DNA from 4 places in the Enterobacter cloacae complex sp. HYC080_NIDB genome. Region 1 is predicted to be linked to each of the others. Evidence: predicted binding sites of a transcription regulator. Region 1 holds the regulator's gene; each other region holds the start of a gene.
The links. The regulator PhoB, encoded in region 1, activates phosphate uptake and scavenging genes when phosphate is short. The targets are predictions, from matches to a motif close to CTGTCATAAAACTGNCNNAT.
Positions count from the first base shown of each region.

Region 2: the regulator PhoB is predicted to act here: its motif matches at 2,073-2,092, upstream of phnC (phosphonate ABC transporter ATP-binding protein).
Region 3: the regulator PhoB is predicted to act here: its motif matches at 2,015-2,034, upstream of kdgR (DNA-binding transcriptional regulator KdgR).
Region 4: the regulator PhoB is predicted to act here: its motif matches at 2,771-2,790, upstream of O1723_RS16140 (PhoX family protein).

Region 1 covers NZ_CP114212.1:3,534,164-3,538,191, forward strand. The annotation lists gene brnQ (branched-chain amino acid transporter carrier protein BrnQ) at 1-118, opposite strand, end outside; gene phoR (phosphate regulon sensor histidine kinase PhoR) at 528-1,823, opposite strand; gene phoB (phosphate response regulator transcription factor PhoB) at 1,845-2,534, opposite strand; gene sbcD (exonuclease subunit SbcD) at 2,721-3,926, shown strand; gene sbcC (exonuclease subunit SbcC) at 3,923-4,028, shown strand, end outside.
Region 2 covers NZ_CP114212.1:4,179,080-4,183,107, reverse strand. The annotation lists gene phnE (phosphonate ABC transporter, permease protein PhnE) at 1-39, opposite strand, end outside; gene phnD (phosphonate ABC transporter substrate-binding protein) at 158-1,174, opposite strand; gene phnC (phosphonate ABC transporter ATP-binding protein) at 1,197-1,985, opposite strand; gene yjdN (VOC family metalloprotein YjdN) at 2,122-2,559, opposite strand; gene O1723_RS19850 (zinc ribbon domain-containing protein YjdM) at 2,683-3,018, opposite strand; gene crfC (clamp-binding protein CrfC) at 3,615-4,028, shown strand, end outside.
Region 3 covers NZ_CP114212.1:1,847,521-1,851,548, reverse strand. The annotation lists gene O1723_RS08770 (YebO family protein) at 157-447, opposite strand; gene mgrB (PhoP/PhoQ regulatory lipoprotein MgrB) at 522-665, opposite strand; gene O1723_RS08760 (YobH family protein) at 826-1,065, shown strand; gene kdgR (DNA-binding transcriptional regulator KdgR) at 1,132-1,923, opposite strand; gene O1723_RS08750 (MFS transporter) at 2,102-3,475, shown strand; gene htpX (protease HtpX) at 3,526-4,028, opposite strand, start outside.
Region 4 covers NZ_CP114212.1:3,381,823-3,385,850, reverse strand. The annotation lists gene O1723_RS16150 (ABC transporter ATP-binding protein) at 1-359, shown strand, start outside; gene O1723_RS16145 (TonB-dependent receptor) at 537-2,720, shown strand; gene O1723_RS16140 (PhoX family protein) at 2,848-4,028, shown strand, end outside.

The sequences.
Region 1 (4,028 bases):
GTTCACCCGCCTGTAAGCCAACCATTGGAGGGAAAATAATGTTGCCTGCGCCAACGAACAGCGCAAATGTCATAAAGCCCAGCGCGATGATGTCACGCGATTTTAAGTGATGGGTCATAAAACCTTACTGCCTGTGGATGTGGTGTTGAAAACATTGAGATTTTCGTTTTCCCTGACGGGACGATACAGCCGAAAAATTGCTCAATTTCAGCGGGAAATGCTCCCGTCCTGGCGTGGAGAAGAATAGTTTTTCGATTTACCACGCAAATACAGTCGGTCTGACAGTATCTGGGGGGCAATTTAAACGCTTATAACGTTTAAAGGCAAGGTGGGATCTCAAAACCAGAACAATATGCCAGCATGAAAATACACGCCAGCACAATACGCTATTTACAGGAAAAACTCATGGCTAATCATGCGAACAAAAAACACCCAGCCGTATATTATTCATCCGCGTTTCGCTTGACTGCAAAGCAAACGGGCCAGCAGATGCTGACCCGTGGAAAGGGAAAATGACACACCTGCCCTCAGGCGGTCTTTTTGGCAATTAATCGTTCCGGAATAACGAAACTGAAGCGGGTTCCTTTCCCCAGCGTACTCTGAATATCAAGTCGGCTTTCGTGGTGATTTACCGCGTGCTTCACAATCGCCAGCCCCAGGCCGCTCCCCCCTGTTTGCCGCGACCGCGCTTTATCCACGCGGTAGAAGCGTTCGGTCAGACGCGGGATATGCTCCGGTGCGATCCCCGGCCCGTTATCTTCCACGCTAAACTCGGCGCCCGTAGGGGTACGGTTCCAGCGCACCATAATATCCGTTCCTTCCGGCGTATGGTTCACTGCGTTGTACACCAGGTTAGATATGGCGCTACGAAGCTCATCCTCACTGCCCAGCACCTTTAGCGTGCTGTCGACCTCGAAGGTCAGGTGATGCTTTTTGTGGCTTAACGTCTGCGCTTCACGCTCCACGACCCGCAGCATCATCGGCACATCTATCGTGTCATTCAGCGCAAGCGTAGGCGCCGCTTCAATCTTCGAGAGCGTCAGCAGCTGCTTCACCAGCCCTTCCATGCGATGCGTTTGCTCGCGCATGGTATGCAGCGCTTTTTCACGCGGCGCACCTTCCAGCGTTTGCTCCTGCATCATCTCCAGATAGCCCTGAAGCACGGTCAACGGAGTACGCAGTTCGTGGCTGACGTTCGCAAAGAAATTACGGCGCGCGCCCTCAAGCTGGTGCATTTGGGTGACATCGCGCGCCACCATCAGCCACTGCTTATCGCTGTAAGGCATCACGCGGATTTCCAGATGGCGACCATTATTGAGCTTCAGATTGTGCGGGCGGGTAAAATCACGCTTTTTCAGATACAGCGTGAATTCGGGATAGCGTAAAAGGTTAAGGATGTTCTGACCGTTATCGTCCGGCCAGCGAAGGCCCAGCAGCTGTTGCGCCAGGCCGTTACACCAGAAGATGGTGCCTTCTTCAGTGGTCAGGATGACCGCATCCGGCAACGACTCCGCCCCGCTGCGAAAACGCTTAATCAGGCTTCCCAGCTCGCGACGGCGCTTTTTATTACGCATCTGCATCTGGTGCAGGCCGTACAGCAGGGGCTCCCAGCTGCCGCTGCCCGGCGGTGGGGTCATACTGCGGTCAACCCACAGCCACCAGGAGAGGCGCAGCAGGTTCCAGAAATGCCAGATCAGCAGCCCGGTGACCGACGCCAGCAGAAACCACGGCAGATGTCCGAGAAAGGCCCCAAGAAGGAAGGCCGGAATACAGCATAAGATCAGTTCAAAGACGAGCCTTTTCCATGACAGACGTTCCAGCACGCGTCACACTCCTGTCATTGTTCAGAAACGGGTCGAAAAACGATAACCCGTGCCGCGGACCGTCTGTACCATGCGATCGTGGCCGCTCAGTTCCAGCGCTTTTCGCAGGCGGCGAATATGTACGTCAACCGTCCGGTCTTCGACATACACGTTAGTTCCCCAGACGTTATTCAGCAACTGCTCGCGGCTGTATACGCGTTCCGGGTGAGTCATAAAGAAGTGCAGGAGTTTAAATTCGGTAGGGCCCATATCGAGGGGGTTTTCGCCGGTCATCACGCGGTGCGAGGTAGGGTCAAGGCTGAGTCCCTGCATCTCTATCACCTCTTCCACCGCCATCGGTGAAATACGGCGCATCACGGCTTTAATGCGGGCGACCAGCTCTTTTGGGGAGAACGGTTTAGTGATGTAATCGTCCGCGCCGGTTTCTAGTCCGCGCACGCGATCCTCTTCCTCTCCGCGCGCCGTGAGCATGACAACCGGGATGTCGCGGGTCAGTGCCTCACGCTTCAGGTGTTTGATAAACTGCAGTCCGGAGCCGCCAGGCAACATCCAGTCCAGCAGAATCAGATCGGGCCAGGGTTCATTCAGCTGGTTCACTGCGCTGTCATAATCTTCCGCTTCAACCGGCTGGAAGCCATTTTGCTCGAGCACGAAGCACACCATTTCACGAATTGGAGCTTCATCTTCTACGACCAGAATACGTCTCGCCATACTTTGCCCTGTCTTATCTTATTAAGTTACACGTTTGTAATTCGGCGCCATTATGCGTCAGATTTATGACAGATTTATGAAAAACATTACCACGGTAGCGGGCAAACCGTTGTTTTATTACAGCGGTTATTTTCCCTTCTCTGAACGTTTATAATCCTGCTTTCTCATTTTTGCCACGGAACCGCTATGCGCATACTTCACACCTCGGACTGGCATCTCGGTCAAAATTTTTACAGCAAAAGCCGTGCGGCTGAACATGAAGCGTTCCTGAACTGGCTGCTGGAGACGGCGCAGGCCCACGAGGTCGATGCGATTATTGTCGCGGGTGACATCTTTGATACGGGGTCGCCCCCCAGCTATGCGCGCGAGCTGTATAACCGCTTCGTGGTGAATTTGCAGCAGACCGGCTGTCATCTGGTGATAGTCGCCGGTAACCATGACTCCGTGGCAACGCTCAATGAATCCCGCGACATTCTGGCGTTTCTCAATACTACCGTCGTCGCCAGCGCCGGGCATGCCCCGCAGATCCTGAAAAAACGCGACGGTACGCCGGGGGCGGTGCTGTGCCCGATCCCCTTTTTACGCCCGCGCGATATCGTACAAAGTCAGGCGGGACTGTCGGGCACGGAAAAGCAGCAACATTTATTACAGGCCATCACCGACTATTATCACCAGCAGCACGCGGATGCCTGCAACCTGCGTGGCGAACAGCCGATACCGGTGATTGCGACCGGGCATCTCACCACCGTTGGGGCCAGTAAAAGTGACGCCGTGCGTGACATCTATATCGGCACGCTGGACGCCTTTCCGGCGCAGAACTTCCCGCCTGCGGACTACATTGCGCTCGGGCATATTCACCGCGCCCAGGTTATCGGCGGCTGCGAACATATTCGCTACTGCGGATCCCCTATTTCGCTCAGTTTCGATGAAACCGGCAAAGCCAAATCCGTGCATCTGGTGAGCTTCAGCGAGGGCAAACTCAGTGCCGTCGAGACGCTGGAGGTGCCGGTCACCCAGCCGCTGGCGGTGCTGAAAGGCGATCTGGAGGCCATCACCGCTCAGCTTGAACAGTGGCGCGGCACCGCGCTTAATCCCCCCGTCTGGCTGGATATCGAAATCACTACGGATGACTACCTGCATGATATGCAGCGAAAAATCCAGGCGCTGACGGAAGACTTGCCGGTAGAGGTCTTACTGGTGCGCCGCAGCCGCGAGCAGCGCGAGAAAATTCTGTTAAGCGCCCAGCGGGAAACGCTCAGCGAGTTGCGGGTAGAAGAGGTGTTTGAGCGCAGGCTCTTGCAGGAGGATATTGACGACGCGAAGCGCGAAAGACTCAGCGAACTGTTCACCCATACCCTGCATGCCCTCAATGACGAGGAAGAAAACGCATGAAAATTTTGAGCCTGCGTCTGAAAAATCTCAACTCCCTCAAGGGCGAGTGGAAAATTGACTTTACCGCTGAACCCTTTGCCAGCAACGGGCTGTTTGCCATTA
Region 2 (4,028 bases), 640 kb from region 1:
CCAGCTGCGCTTTGGCGGCGGGAGGGTGATGGTTTGCATGTTGGCTCCTTGGGTTTTAATTCCCTCTCCCTTGAGGGAGAGGGTTAGGGTGAGGGGGAAATGTGCGCGCTGATGCCCTCACCCCGGCCCTCTCCCACGGGGAGAGGGGGAAAAGAAACTACTGCACCGCTTTATTTACGCTGGTCATGGCGCCGAGTGCCGCGGTCAGGCGGTCAAGGTCTTCCAGCTGGGCCTGAATGTCAGAGACTTTGCTGGTCTTCTCTTCTTCCTTGAGCCCTTTGTTGTCCTTCACGGCCTGCATCTGTTTAAACAGCGCCAGCTGGCGAATCGGGACCAGCTGAAGGTCGCTGGAGGCGCGGAACGGTGCCCAGCCCAGTTTCTCAAGAACCGCTTTCTCTTCCGGCGTTTTGCCGTAGTTCATAAAGAAGTCGTACACCTTGTCCTTGGTGCTTTCGGAGAGGTTTTTACGCCAGACGATCGGGTCGCCCGGGATCAGCGGCGATTTCCAGATCACCTTCAGTTCTTTCAGCTTGTCCGGCGCGGAGGTTTTCAGCTTGTCGAGGTTTTCGGTGTTGTTGGTGGCAACATCCACCTGCTTGTTCGCCACGGCCAGGGCGTTGGTTTCATGGCTGGCGTTGACGGTGCGTTTGAAGTCGCTGGCGGAGGCGTTGTTTTTCGCGAAGACGTAGTAGCCAGGGACGAGGAAGCCGGAGGTGGAGTTCGGGTCGCCGTTACCAAATGTCAGCTCTTTGCGTTTGGCGAGCATGTCGTTGAGGTTGTTGATCGGGCTGTCTTTGTTCACGATCAGCACGCTCCAGTAGCCCGGGGAGCCATCTGCCGCAACGGTCTGGGCAAAGACCTGGCCGTTGGCGCGGTCTACCGCTTCCATTGCGGAGAGGTTGCCGTACCAGGCGATGTCGACTTTATTAAAGCGCATTCCCTGGATAATGCCCGCGTAGTCCGGGGCGAAGAAGGCATTCACTTTGATCCCCAGTTTGGTTTCCATATCTTTCAGGAACGGTTCCCACTGAGGCTTCAGGTTCTGCTGTGATTCCGTCGAAATAATGCCGAAGTTCAGCGCTTTTTCCTGCTCTTCCGCATACGCCGGGCTTAACAGGGTGCTGATGCTGAACATGCTGGTAAAGGCCAGCGCGGCAACGGCTTTGTAGTTCATTTCCATTCCTCGTTATGGGGAGTTATGCAGCCTGCGCGCGCTCTTCGACGCGGTTTACGCTGCGGTAGAGATGATCAAAACGTTCGTTATCAAACTGGTGGCTTGCGCCGTCAAAGAACACATGGCCCTGACGCAGGGCGACAATGCGCTCGCAGTAGCGCAGGGCGTAATCCACCTGATGCAGCGTTACCACCACGGTAATGCCGTCGTTCTGGTTAATGTCGCGCAGGGTTTCCATCACGATGCGGGCGGATTCCGGGTCCAGCGAGGCGATAGGTTCATCGGCCAGAATGATTTTTGCTTTCTGCATCAGGGCGCGGGCGATGGCGACGCGCTGCTGTTGTCCACCGGACAGGGTGGAGACACGCTGGTGGGCCAGGTGTGCCATACCGACGCGAGTCAACGCCTGAAGAGCTTCCTGCTTCTGGGAAGGTGAGAACCAGCGCAGGCAGGTGCGCCAGAACGGTGTGCTGCCGAGTGCGCCAATCAGCACGTTCTCCAGTACCGTCAGGCGATTGACCAGGTTGAACTGCTGGAAGATGTAGCCCGTCTGGGCACGGCTCTTGCGGATATCACTTGCCAGACGCCCGGCGCGCTGCACCGTGTTGCCCAGCAATTCGACGTGACTTTCCGGGGTTTTATCGCAGGTGATAAGACCGCTTAAATGGCGCAGAAGGGTGGATTTACCGGAGCCAGAAGGGCCGAGAAGCGCCACCATGTCGCCCTGCTGGACGGTCAGATCAACGGCATGCAGCGCCTTGTTGTGATTGAAGGTCTTGCTCAGTTTCTCGACGCGGATGACAGTTTGCATGTGCGGGGCCTCACGATAAATGTGGCCTCATGCTGGCGCATCAATGTGACATTTGGGTTAAGTCTGGGTTGCGGGAATTTGAAGAGTTGAGGGGAGTTTGATGACAGGCGGAGGCGGACCGCCCACCGCCAGAAAATTAGTGCTGCTGCTTAACGACGTTAATCATCCACGGTACGCCGTATTTATCGGTGACTTTACCGAAACCGTGCGCCCAGAAGGTCTCCTGCCACGCCATGTCGATATTGCCGCCAGCGGCGAGGTTGTCGAACCAGCGCTTGCCTTCTGACACATCCTGCGTGTCGAGCACCAGCGTGAACCCGGCATACTGCGCGTTGCTGCCCGGCGGCTGCCCGTCGCTCATCATGATGTCGCTGCCCGCAATGCGGACGTTAGAGTGGGCGATAGCGGAATCAGGAAACTGCATGCCGGACGGACAGCCTTCTTCACTGCTGTCGCTTTTGGGCATTTCACCGAAAGTGATTTTATAGAGGAGTTCAGCGCCGACGGCCTGCTGATAAAAGGCGGTTGCCTCTGCACAGTTGCCGGCGAAGGAGATGTAGGGACTTAACGGCATATTCTTTACCTCACGTAAGAAAAGCCCATTAAGTGTAGTTCTTTTTTTGTAGGCCGGATAAGCGTAGCGCATCCGGAAAAAGCGCCCGGCGGCGCTTCGGTTATCGGGCCTACAGGAGAAAAATCAGTTCTTTTTCACGAACTCAGATTTCAGTTTCATCGGACCGAAGCCGTCAATTTTGCAGTCGATATTATGATCGCCTTCAACCAGACGAATGTTCTTCACTTTGGTACCGATCTTCAGCATGGAAGAGCTGCCTTTGACTTTCAGATCTTTAACCACGGTGACGCTGTCGCCATCCGCCAGCAGGTTACCGTTCGCATCTTTTACGATCAGGGCATCTGCATCCTGTGCCGGTTCGGCATCATTCCATTCATGTGCACATTCCGGGCAGATGAACATGCCATTATCTTCATAGGTGTATTCAGAATTGCATTTCGGGCAGTGTGGGAGAGACATATCGGTATCCTCAAAAAAGTGTTAACACGCTGGAAAATGCCAGCTAAATGACGGCAGTGTGCCGAAAAAGGCGGCAAGTATAGCGCAAATCCACACGTTTGTCGGTGATATTCTGAATTTAAAAAAAAGCAAAAAATGTGTCGGGAGTGACACTTCCTGTCAGTCAGTTAAGCGATGCTAACGTCATTAACACGGTGGAAAGAGAAGTCGCTAAATATATCGAATATTTTATTGTGGCAAATTGCTACGCACCTTCATTTCGGATAAGGTGAAGCAACACATTGTTATTTATCTTTGGTCTTTGCTGCCATGCATTTCGTATGGTTGTGGCATAACCCGTTCTTTTTAGGTGGATAAATAATGATGATATATCCTGAAGTTTCTTAAAAAGGGCTACGCTTTTTATCTTTTGGCTGTCAGGCCTTGAGGAGAGCTTTACACGCCATGCAAGGATAGCCATTTATTTCTGATTATCTTCAATCAGTTATATTCCGGTGAACATGTTTTCCACACGTGATCATATAAGCCTGAACATCATAATTAATACCAGTGGCTTAATAAAAGTAATAAATTTGCGTTAAGGAAAGGCTTTTATCATGCACACACAGACCATTTTTGAATTAAGCCAGGAAGCTGAGCGTTTGTTACAGCTTGCCCTGCAAAATCTTGATACCTTGAAGTCAATGCCGACAGCGATGCTGGAGAACACGACGGCCGCTATTACGGGTGAAAAGAACAACGTTCTGCCTTTGCATTTTAGTGCGCGGGGTGTCGAAGCGCAGCAGGCAATGCTGAATAATGAATTACGCAAAATAACACGTCTGGAAATGGTTCTGGCTATCGTTGGTACCATGAAAGCGGGGAAATCGACCACCATTAATGCCATTGTGGGGACCGAAGTGTTGCCTAATCGCAACCGCCCAATGACGGCGCTTCCTACCCTGATTCGTCATACGCCAGGCCAGAAAGAGCCGGTACTCCATTTCTCACATGTCTCGCCTATTGATGAT
Region 3 (4,028 bases), 1.7 Mb from region 1:
ATCGCTTCGTTTATAAGGATAAATAATCGCCAGTTTTCAGTATCCTGAAAGTACTATTAACTGGTGCTAAATTATCTGCCTTGCCACTTAACGCGTTTTCAGGGAGGGATTACACCTGGACTGAACCAGACCACAGTCCCTCCCGGGACACGGCAATCAGCGCTCAGCCACCAGACGGATAAAATCGTCCTGATCCTGGTTGTTTTCAGCGACAGCCTCTTTTGACTCGTCTTTCCCTTCCGGTTCGTTAGCCTCGCACAGACGACGCAGCAGCGCATTCTGACGCTTTTGCTGATCGAGCAGCGCTTCCAGCAGTTCAATCTGTTCGTTTGTACGGGAACTGGCACGGTTCACGAAAAACCAAATGACCAGACCCACCAGCAGAACAACCAAAGAGATCATCAGGGATGCTACATTCAGCAACCCTGAGTTCAGTAACTCACCCATTTCACCACCTCAATAAAAACGCCTATTTTACCACTGGTGCGAAGGAAGGAAATCACCTTAAGAAAAAATGCGTGCTACCACGGGATAAACTTATTGATTGCGCAAACGCCGCTAAAAAACTGTACATCCTGATCGCACATCACATTGATCGTCTGCGTCCATAACACCACGCACGCTATCAGTACGACAATCAGAATCACCCAGCGTATTTTTTTCACTCCACACTCCGTCTAAAGACCTGATACAACCAGGTTATCACGGTGACCTTAAACAAGGACTAACTGTACCAACATCAGGTCTTTTTCAGAATCCTGCACTTGTTTCATTACGTAAACCGTTTAGGCTAGCATCATGATAACAACGATAAAAGAGGTAACAATGCGCGTAATCATTCGAACGATTATAGTACTGGCGATACTCTGGATTGGACTTTTGTTAACCGGCTACGGTGTGCTTGTGGGAAGCACCGAAAATGCAGCAGGCTTAGGTATTCAGTGTAAGTACGTAACAGCACAAGGCGTAAGCACGGCGCAGTATCTCCATTCTGATAGCGGCATCATTGGTTTAACCAACTGCCCGGTACTGAGAAAGATGTCCGTCGTGGTTGATAATGGCTAACTGGCCTGGTTAACCACTGACGAAAAACGCCGCAGAAGATGCGGCGTTTTTTTATGCTAAAACGCGTTAAAAGGGATAGTCGTGATAGCCCATCTGCTCGGAAATCTTACGCGCGGCAGTGTGCAGAATAGCCACATACTCGTGCAGACGCTCTTCTGAGAAGCGCAGGGTTGGGAAAGAGATACTTAAACCCGCGATCACCACGCCAAAACGGTCAAACACCGGAACGCCGATGCAGCGCAGCCCTTCTTCCTGCTCTTCGTTATCTTCGCCGTATCCTTGTTCACGCACCTTGTCGAGTACCGTTAACAGTTCATCAGTATTGGTAATGGTTCGTTCCGTACTGCGTTTATATTCCACGCCATCAAGGATCTGCTTCACCTCTTCGCGATCGCGCCACGCCAGCAGAACCTTGCCAATTGCCGTGCTATAAAGCGGGTTGCGGCGGCCAATGCGCGAATACATACGCAGGTTGTACATGGAGTCGATTTTATGGATGTAAACAATGCTGTCTTCATCCAGTGCACCCAGGTGGATGGTCTCTTTGGTCAGACGGGAGATCTCACGCATCTGAATGTCCGCGCTGCGGATCAAATCAACGTTTTGCAGCGCCCGGGCCCCCAGTTCGAACAGCTTTAGCGTCAGAGAGTATTTTTCAGACTCTCCTTCCTGCGCTACATAACCCAGTGACTTCATGGTTTGCAAAAAGCGGTAAACGGTGCTTTTCGACATCATCACACGCTGCGACAACTCTGTAATACCAATTTCACGCTCTTCTCCGAGCGCCTGTAAGATGCCAAACACCTTCAGCACGGAAGAAACAGAATCTGGCTGCTTATCCAAATCCGCAATTGCCATTTACCACCTCATAGAGAGTGTTTTATAAAAATCAGAACCGGTTTTTATTATAAATTCCTGTGATGTTACCTGCAATCAATGCGCGTTTGTTTCGTTACAAATCTGCGACATATAACGGCGTTAACAGTGCTAAAATCGTTACCCTGAGAATAATTTCACCCTGAGCTTTTTATCCCCGATGGAAAAGAACCTTTCCGATGGTCTGCCTTTGCCCCTGCGGTATGGCGCCATTGCTACGATTATTATTGGGATCTCAATGGCCGTCCTCGATGGCGCGATTGCGAACGTTGCCCTGCCCACTATCGCCAGCGACCTGCAGGCCTCCCCGGCCAGCTCGATATGGATTGTTAACGCCTATCAGATTGCGATTGTGATTTCCCTGCTCTCCTTCTCTTTCCTCGGCGACATGTTCGGCCACCGTCGGGTCTATCAGTGCGGCCTGGTAGTGTTCACCTTTACCTCGCTGTTATGCGCCCTGTCTGACTCATTGCACACGCTGACGCTGGCGCGCATAGCGCAGGGCTTTGGCGGTGCGGCGCTGATGAGTGTAAATACGGCATTGATCCGCTTGATCTATCCGCAACGCCACCTTGGACGCGGGATGGGGATAAACTCGTTTATTGTCGCGGTTTCCTCCGCCGCCGGACCAACAATTGCAGCAGCCATACTTTCTGTTGCCTCATGGCAATGGCTCTTTGCCATAAACGTGCCGCTGGGTATCGTGGCTATCTTCTTTGCCCTGCGTTTTCTTCCTGCTAACGGCCCCAAAAGTACCATGCCGCGTTTTGACGTCCCCAGCGCAGTGATGAATGCACTGACCTTTGGTCTGCTGATTACAGCCCTGAGCGGCTTTGCTCAGGGGCAATCCATGGCGCTTACCGGCATCGAGCTTATCGCCCTGCTGGTAACAGGATTCTTCTTTGTTCGCCGTCAGCTCGCCCTGCCCGTTCCTTTGCTGCCGGTAGATCTGCTGCGTATCCCCCTCTTTTCGCTCTCCATCTGTACGTCCATTTGCTCGTTCTGCGCTCAGATGCTGGCGCTGGTTTCTCTGCCCTTCTTTCTGCAAAGCGTGGTAGGACGTTCGGAGGTGGAGACCGGGCTGCTGCTAACGCCCTGGCCACTGGCGACGATGGTGATGGCGCCGCTGGCGGGTTACTTAATTGAACGTATCCATGCCGGTTTGTTGGGTGCGGTGGGACTGGCCGTCATGGCAACCGGCCTTTTCGCGCTGGCACTGTTACCGTCATCACCCAGCGATCTGGACATCGTCTGGCGCATGATCCTCTGTGGTGCGGGGTTCGGCCTGTTTCAGTCCCCCAATAATCACACCATCATCACCTCTGCGCCCCGTCACCGCAGTGGCGGCGCCAGCGGGATGTTGGGAACTGCGCGCCTTCTGGGGCAAAGCAGCGGCGCGGCGCTGGTTGCCCTGATGTTTAACCTTGCCGGGCAAAACGGTAACCACGTTGCGCTGCTCACCGCCGGCGCGCTTGCCACCCTCGCGGCCATCGTCAGCGGTCTGCGCGTTACCCAGCCCAGGGTTCAGGCATAAAAAAAGCCGGGCGGAGAATACGCCTGCCCGGCTTATTGTGACGCTTCGCGTTACTTCAGGTATTCCCCACTGCGCAGCGCTTCAATACGTTTATCCAGCGGCGGGTGAGACATAAACAGCTCACTGAGCGACTTTGATTTACCGTTGATGCAGAAGGCCATCATGCTGTTCGCTTCCTGCGGCTCGTAGCTGGTTTTCAGGCGCTGCAGGGCAGCAATCATCTTCTCGCGTCCCACCAGTTTCGCAGAGCCGGCATCCGCGTGGAATTCACGGTGGCGCGAGAACCACATGGTGATAATACTCGCCAGAATACCGAACACCAGTTCCAGCACCATCGACACGGCGAAGTAGATCAGCGGGTTACCGTTGCTCTCTTCACCTTCATCACGGTTGCCACCCATAAAGCCCGCCGCAATCTGCGCCAGGATACGGGAGATAAAGATAACGAAGGTGTTCACCACTCCCTGAATCAGCGTCATGGTCACCATGTCGCCGTTGGCAATATGGCTGATTTCGTGAGCGATGACCGCTTCGGCTTCGTCACGGCTCATGT
Region 4 (4,028 bases), 150 kb from region 1:
ATACCCGTCCCGTTGACGAAGAGACGGCGCTGTTTCTTGGCGATGCCGTGATCCTGCCTGCTCAGCTCGCTGGCGGTTACGCCGTGTGTGCACTGGGCGAGGTGCCGACGGACAATCCGCATGCAACAGGAGAGGGCCGGGTAATGATGCGTCCTGAACAATTGCGCGTGACGGCATGTGCGCCTCATGAAAGCCCGGTCTCCATTCTTGATGTCGACTTCACCGGTCAGCTGTCTACGCTGACGCTGGGATTAGCGGGGCATGAACAGCCCGTTATCCTCAGGACCGTCAGTCAGCCGGGCTGGCACCCGGGCGCGGCGGTACGCATTGATGTGACGGGCACTGCGCGCGTTTTATAATCATAACCACCCCAAAACGGGGTGGTGGTTCCCCATCGTCCTCATTACCTCCCTTCATGAACGCGTGACGCTTGCCAATGCATGGATAATGCGTATAGTTCTCATTTGCATTGCAGTTAATACATTCTAAGGCCCGACAACGGGTCATTTTTTCGCGCACTTTCAAATGAGTTAACGATGGACAACACCAAAATACACAAAACGCTGCTGGCGCTCGCCATTGGGGCGGTGACACATTCCGTCCAGGCGGCGGATGATAAAAAAGAAGATACGCTTGTTGTGCAGGCTGCACCTGCCAGCGACTTTAAACCCGGCGGCGACCAGCTGGTACCGGCCTTTCTTGACGGGCAGGTGGCGAACGGCGGGCGCATGGGGATGCTGGGCCAGCAGAACGCCATGGACGTGCCGTTCAACATCATCAGCTACACCTCGAAGCTGGTGGAAGATCAGCAGGCGAAAACCATCGCTGACGTGGTCGCCAACGATGCGGGCGTGCAGTACGTTCAGGGATACGGTAACAGCGCGGAGACCTACCGCATTCGTGGCCTGAAGTTTGACGGCGACGACATGACGTTTGGCGGGCTGTCCGGCGTACTGCCGCGTCAGGTGGTGGATGCGCAGATGGTTGACCGCATTGAGATCTTCAAAGGCGCCAACGCGCTGATGAACGGCGCGGCAAGCTCTGGCGTGGGCGGGATGATCAATCTTGAGCCGAAACATGCGGGCGATACCCCGCAGGCAAAAGTGGGCGTGGATTACACCTCAGATTCGCAGTTTGGCACCACGCTGGATGCAGGCCGTCGCTTTGGTGACAGCGACCAGTTCGGCGCGCGCGTGAACCTGGTCCACCGTGAAGGGGAAACCGGCGTACCAAACGACCGTCGCCGCACCACGCTGCTCTCCACCGGTCTTGATTACAACGGCGACAACGTCCGCACCTCCCTGGATCTGGGCTATCAAAAGAAAACCTTCCACGGCAGCCCGACCAGCGTCAACATCTCGGCGGTGGATTTCGTGCCTGAACCGCCGAAAAACGATCGTAACTTCTCCCAGAAGTGGGCCTACAGCAACATCGAAAACGAATTTGGGATGTGGCGCAGCGAATACGACATCACCGATAACTGGACCGCCTATACCGGCCTGGGCGCGCAGCACGCGCACGAAGAAGGGATCTACAGCGCGCCGAAGCTGTTGGACAAAAGCGGCAAAGCCACGGTCAGCCGTCTGGATACTAACCGCATTAGCGATTCCGTTAGCGGCATGGCGGGCATTCGCGGGAATTTCACTACCGGCTTTGTGTCGCACAAGGTGAACGTGGGGTATTCGGCGACGACCAAAAACGAAAAAATCGCGTGGAAAATGTCGGCGACGAAGGATAACCCGACCACCAACATCTACCACAACACCGGCGTTGATATGCCGGACAGCTCCAACTTCAATGGATCAGGTGGCAAATACAGCGATCCGCTAACCAGCGGGCGCACCCGTACTCAGGGCTGGCTGCTGAGCGATACGCTGGGCGTCCTGGACGACAAGCTGCTGTTCACCGCGGGGGCGCGTCATCAGAAAGTGGTCATCCGCGGGTATAACAAAATTACCGGTGCAGAAAACGACGCGGACGGCTTCGACGGTAGCCGCTGGATGCCAACCTACGGCGTGGTTTATAAACCGTGGGAGCAGATTTCCCTTTACGCCAACCACACCGAAGCGCTGCAGCCGGGAAAAACCGCGCCGGACACCGCTACCAACTACGGTCAAAGCACCGGTATTGTTCACTCTAAACAGAATGAAATCGGCTTGAAGGCAGACTTTGGTCGCGTGGGCGGCTCTCTGGCGCTGTTTGAGATCAAAATGCCATCGGCGATCCTCGACGATGACAATCACTACGGCCTGGACGCTGAACAGCGTAACCGTGGCGTAGAGCTCAATGTTTTTGGCGAGCCCATGCTCGGGATGCGCCTGAACGCCAGCGCCACCTGGCTGCAGGCCGAGCTGGCCAAAACCAAAAACGGCGTGAATCAAGGCAACGATGCGATTGGCGTGCCGAACTTCTATGCCGTGCTGGGGGCAGAGTACGACATCAAGCCAGTTGACGGCCTGACCGCCACCGCACGCGTGAACCACTCGGGCACGCAGTATGCCGATCTCGCGAACAGCAAAAAGCTGGACAGCTATACCACGCTGGATCTGGGCATGCGCTACCGCTTCGCGTTAAACCACAATGCAAACCAGATGACCGTGCGCGCAGGCATCGACAACGTGACCAATGAAAACTACTGGGCCAGCGTGGACGATTCCGGTACCTACATCACTCAGGGCGAACCGCGAACCTTTAAGGTCTCGGTGGGCTACGAGTTCTAAGCGTTCCACCTCGTTATCCGGGGCAGGGACGCCCCAATCCCGCCGTTATCCTGTTATAAAATTGTAACAAAAGCTTCTTACACTGTTCGCCAACTCCTTACCTCTTGGCCAATGACAGGAAGCCGCTATGGGCAGACCCCTCAAATCCGTTTTTAAAAAAGAACATCGCGACGACATCACTAACCGCAGCGCTAACCCGGTTTTCTCCGAGGTTGCAGAGGTTTTCCTCTCCCGCCGTCGTTTTCTCCAGATGGGCGCCGTGGCGGGTGCTGCCGTTTCCTTTCCCTTTTTGATCGAACCTGATAGCGCCATTGCCGCGGTATCGAAGCCGTCCGCGCTGGCAAAAGCGGTGTCGCTTGGGTTTACCAGTATTCCCGTTTCCACGGACGATACGGTGAGGGTGCCGGAAGGTTATATTGCCCGCCCGTTTTATCGCTGGGGTGACCCGACGGGCATCAAAGACCACATGCCGGCATTTAAGCCAGATGCCAGCAACACGACCGACGAACAGGCCGTGCAGGCGGGGATGCACCACGACGGTATGGCGTGGTTTAGCCTGCCGCAGGGGGAGCAAAACCCGGAACATGGTCTGCTGGCGCTGAACCATGAATACATCGACAACGGGATGCTGTTTACGGACGGTATGGGGAACTGGAACCTCGACAAAGCCCGTAAGGGACAGAACGCGATGGGCGTGTCGGTGGTGGAAGTGAAAAAAACGGGCAGTGACTGGCAGGTGGTTCGCCCGTCTTCTTATGCCCGCCGTATCACCGTCAATACGCCGATGCAGCTTACCGGCCCGGCGCGGCATCAGGACTTAATGAAAACCGCCGCCGACCCGCAGGGGGAGCGCGTGCTGGGCACCATGCAAAACTGCGCCAACGGCCACACGCCGTGGGGCACCTACCTCACCTGCGAGGAGAACTGGTCGGATATTTTTGTCAAAAAAGCCGATCTCAATCCGCTGGAAAAACGCTACGGCATCAGCGACAGCGATGAGTCCTACCGCTGGAACGAGGTGGATGAGCGGTTTAGCGTCGATAAAACGCCTAACGAGCCTAACCGGTTCGGCTGGGTGGTAGAGATTGACCCCTACGACCCGACCTCCACACCGCGCAAGCACACCGCACTTGGCCGCTTCAAGCACGAGGGGGCCGCCGTTACGCTCGCCGCCGATAATCGCGTGGTGGTCTATATGGGGGACGATCAGAAGTTTGAGTACATTTATAAATTCGTCTCTGACAAAAAATACGATCCTGCGAACCGTGAGGCCAATATGCAGCTGCTGACCTCGGGTACGCTGTATGT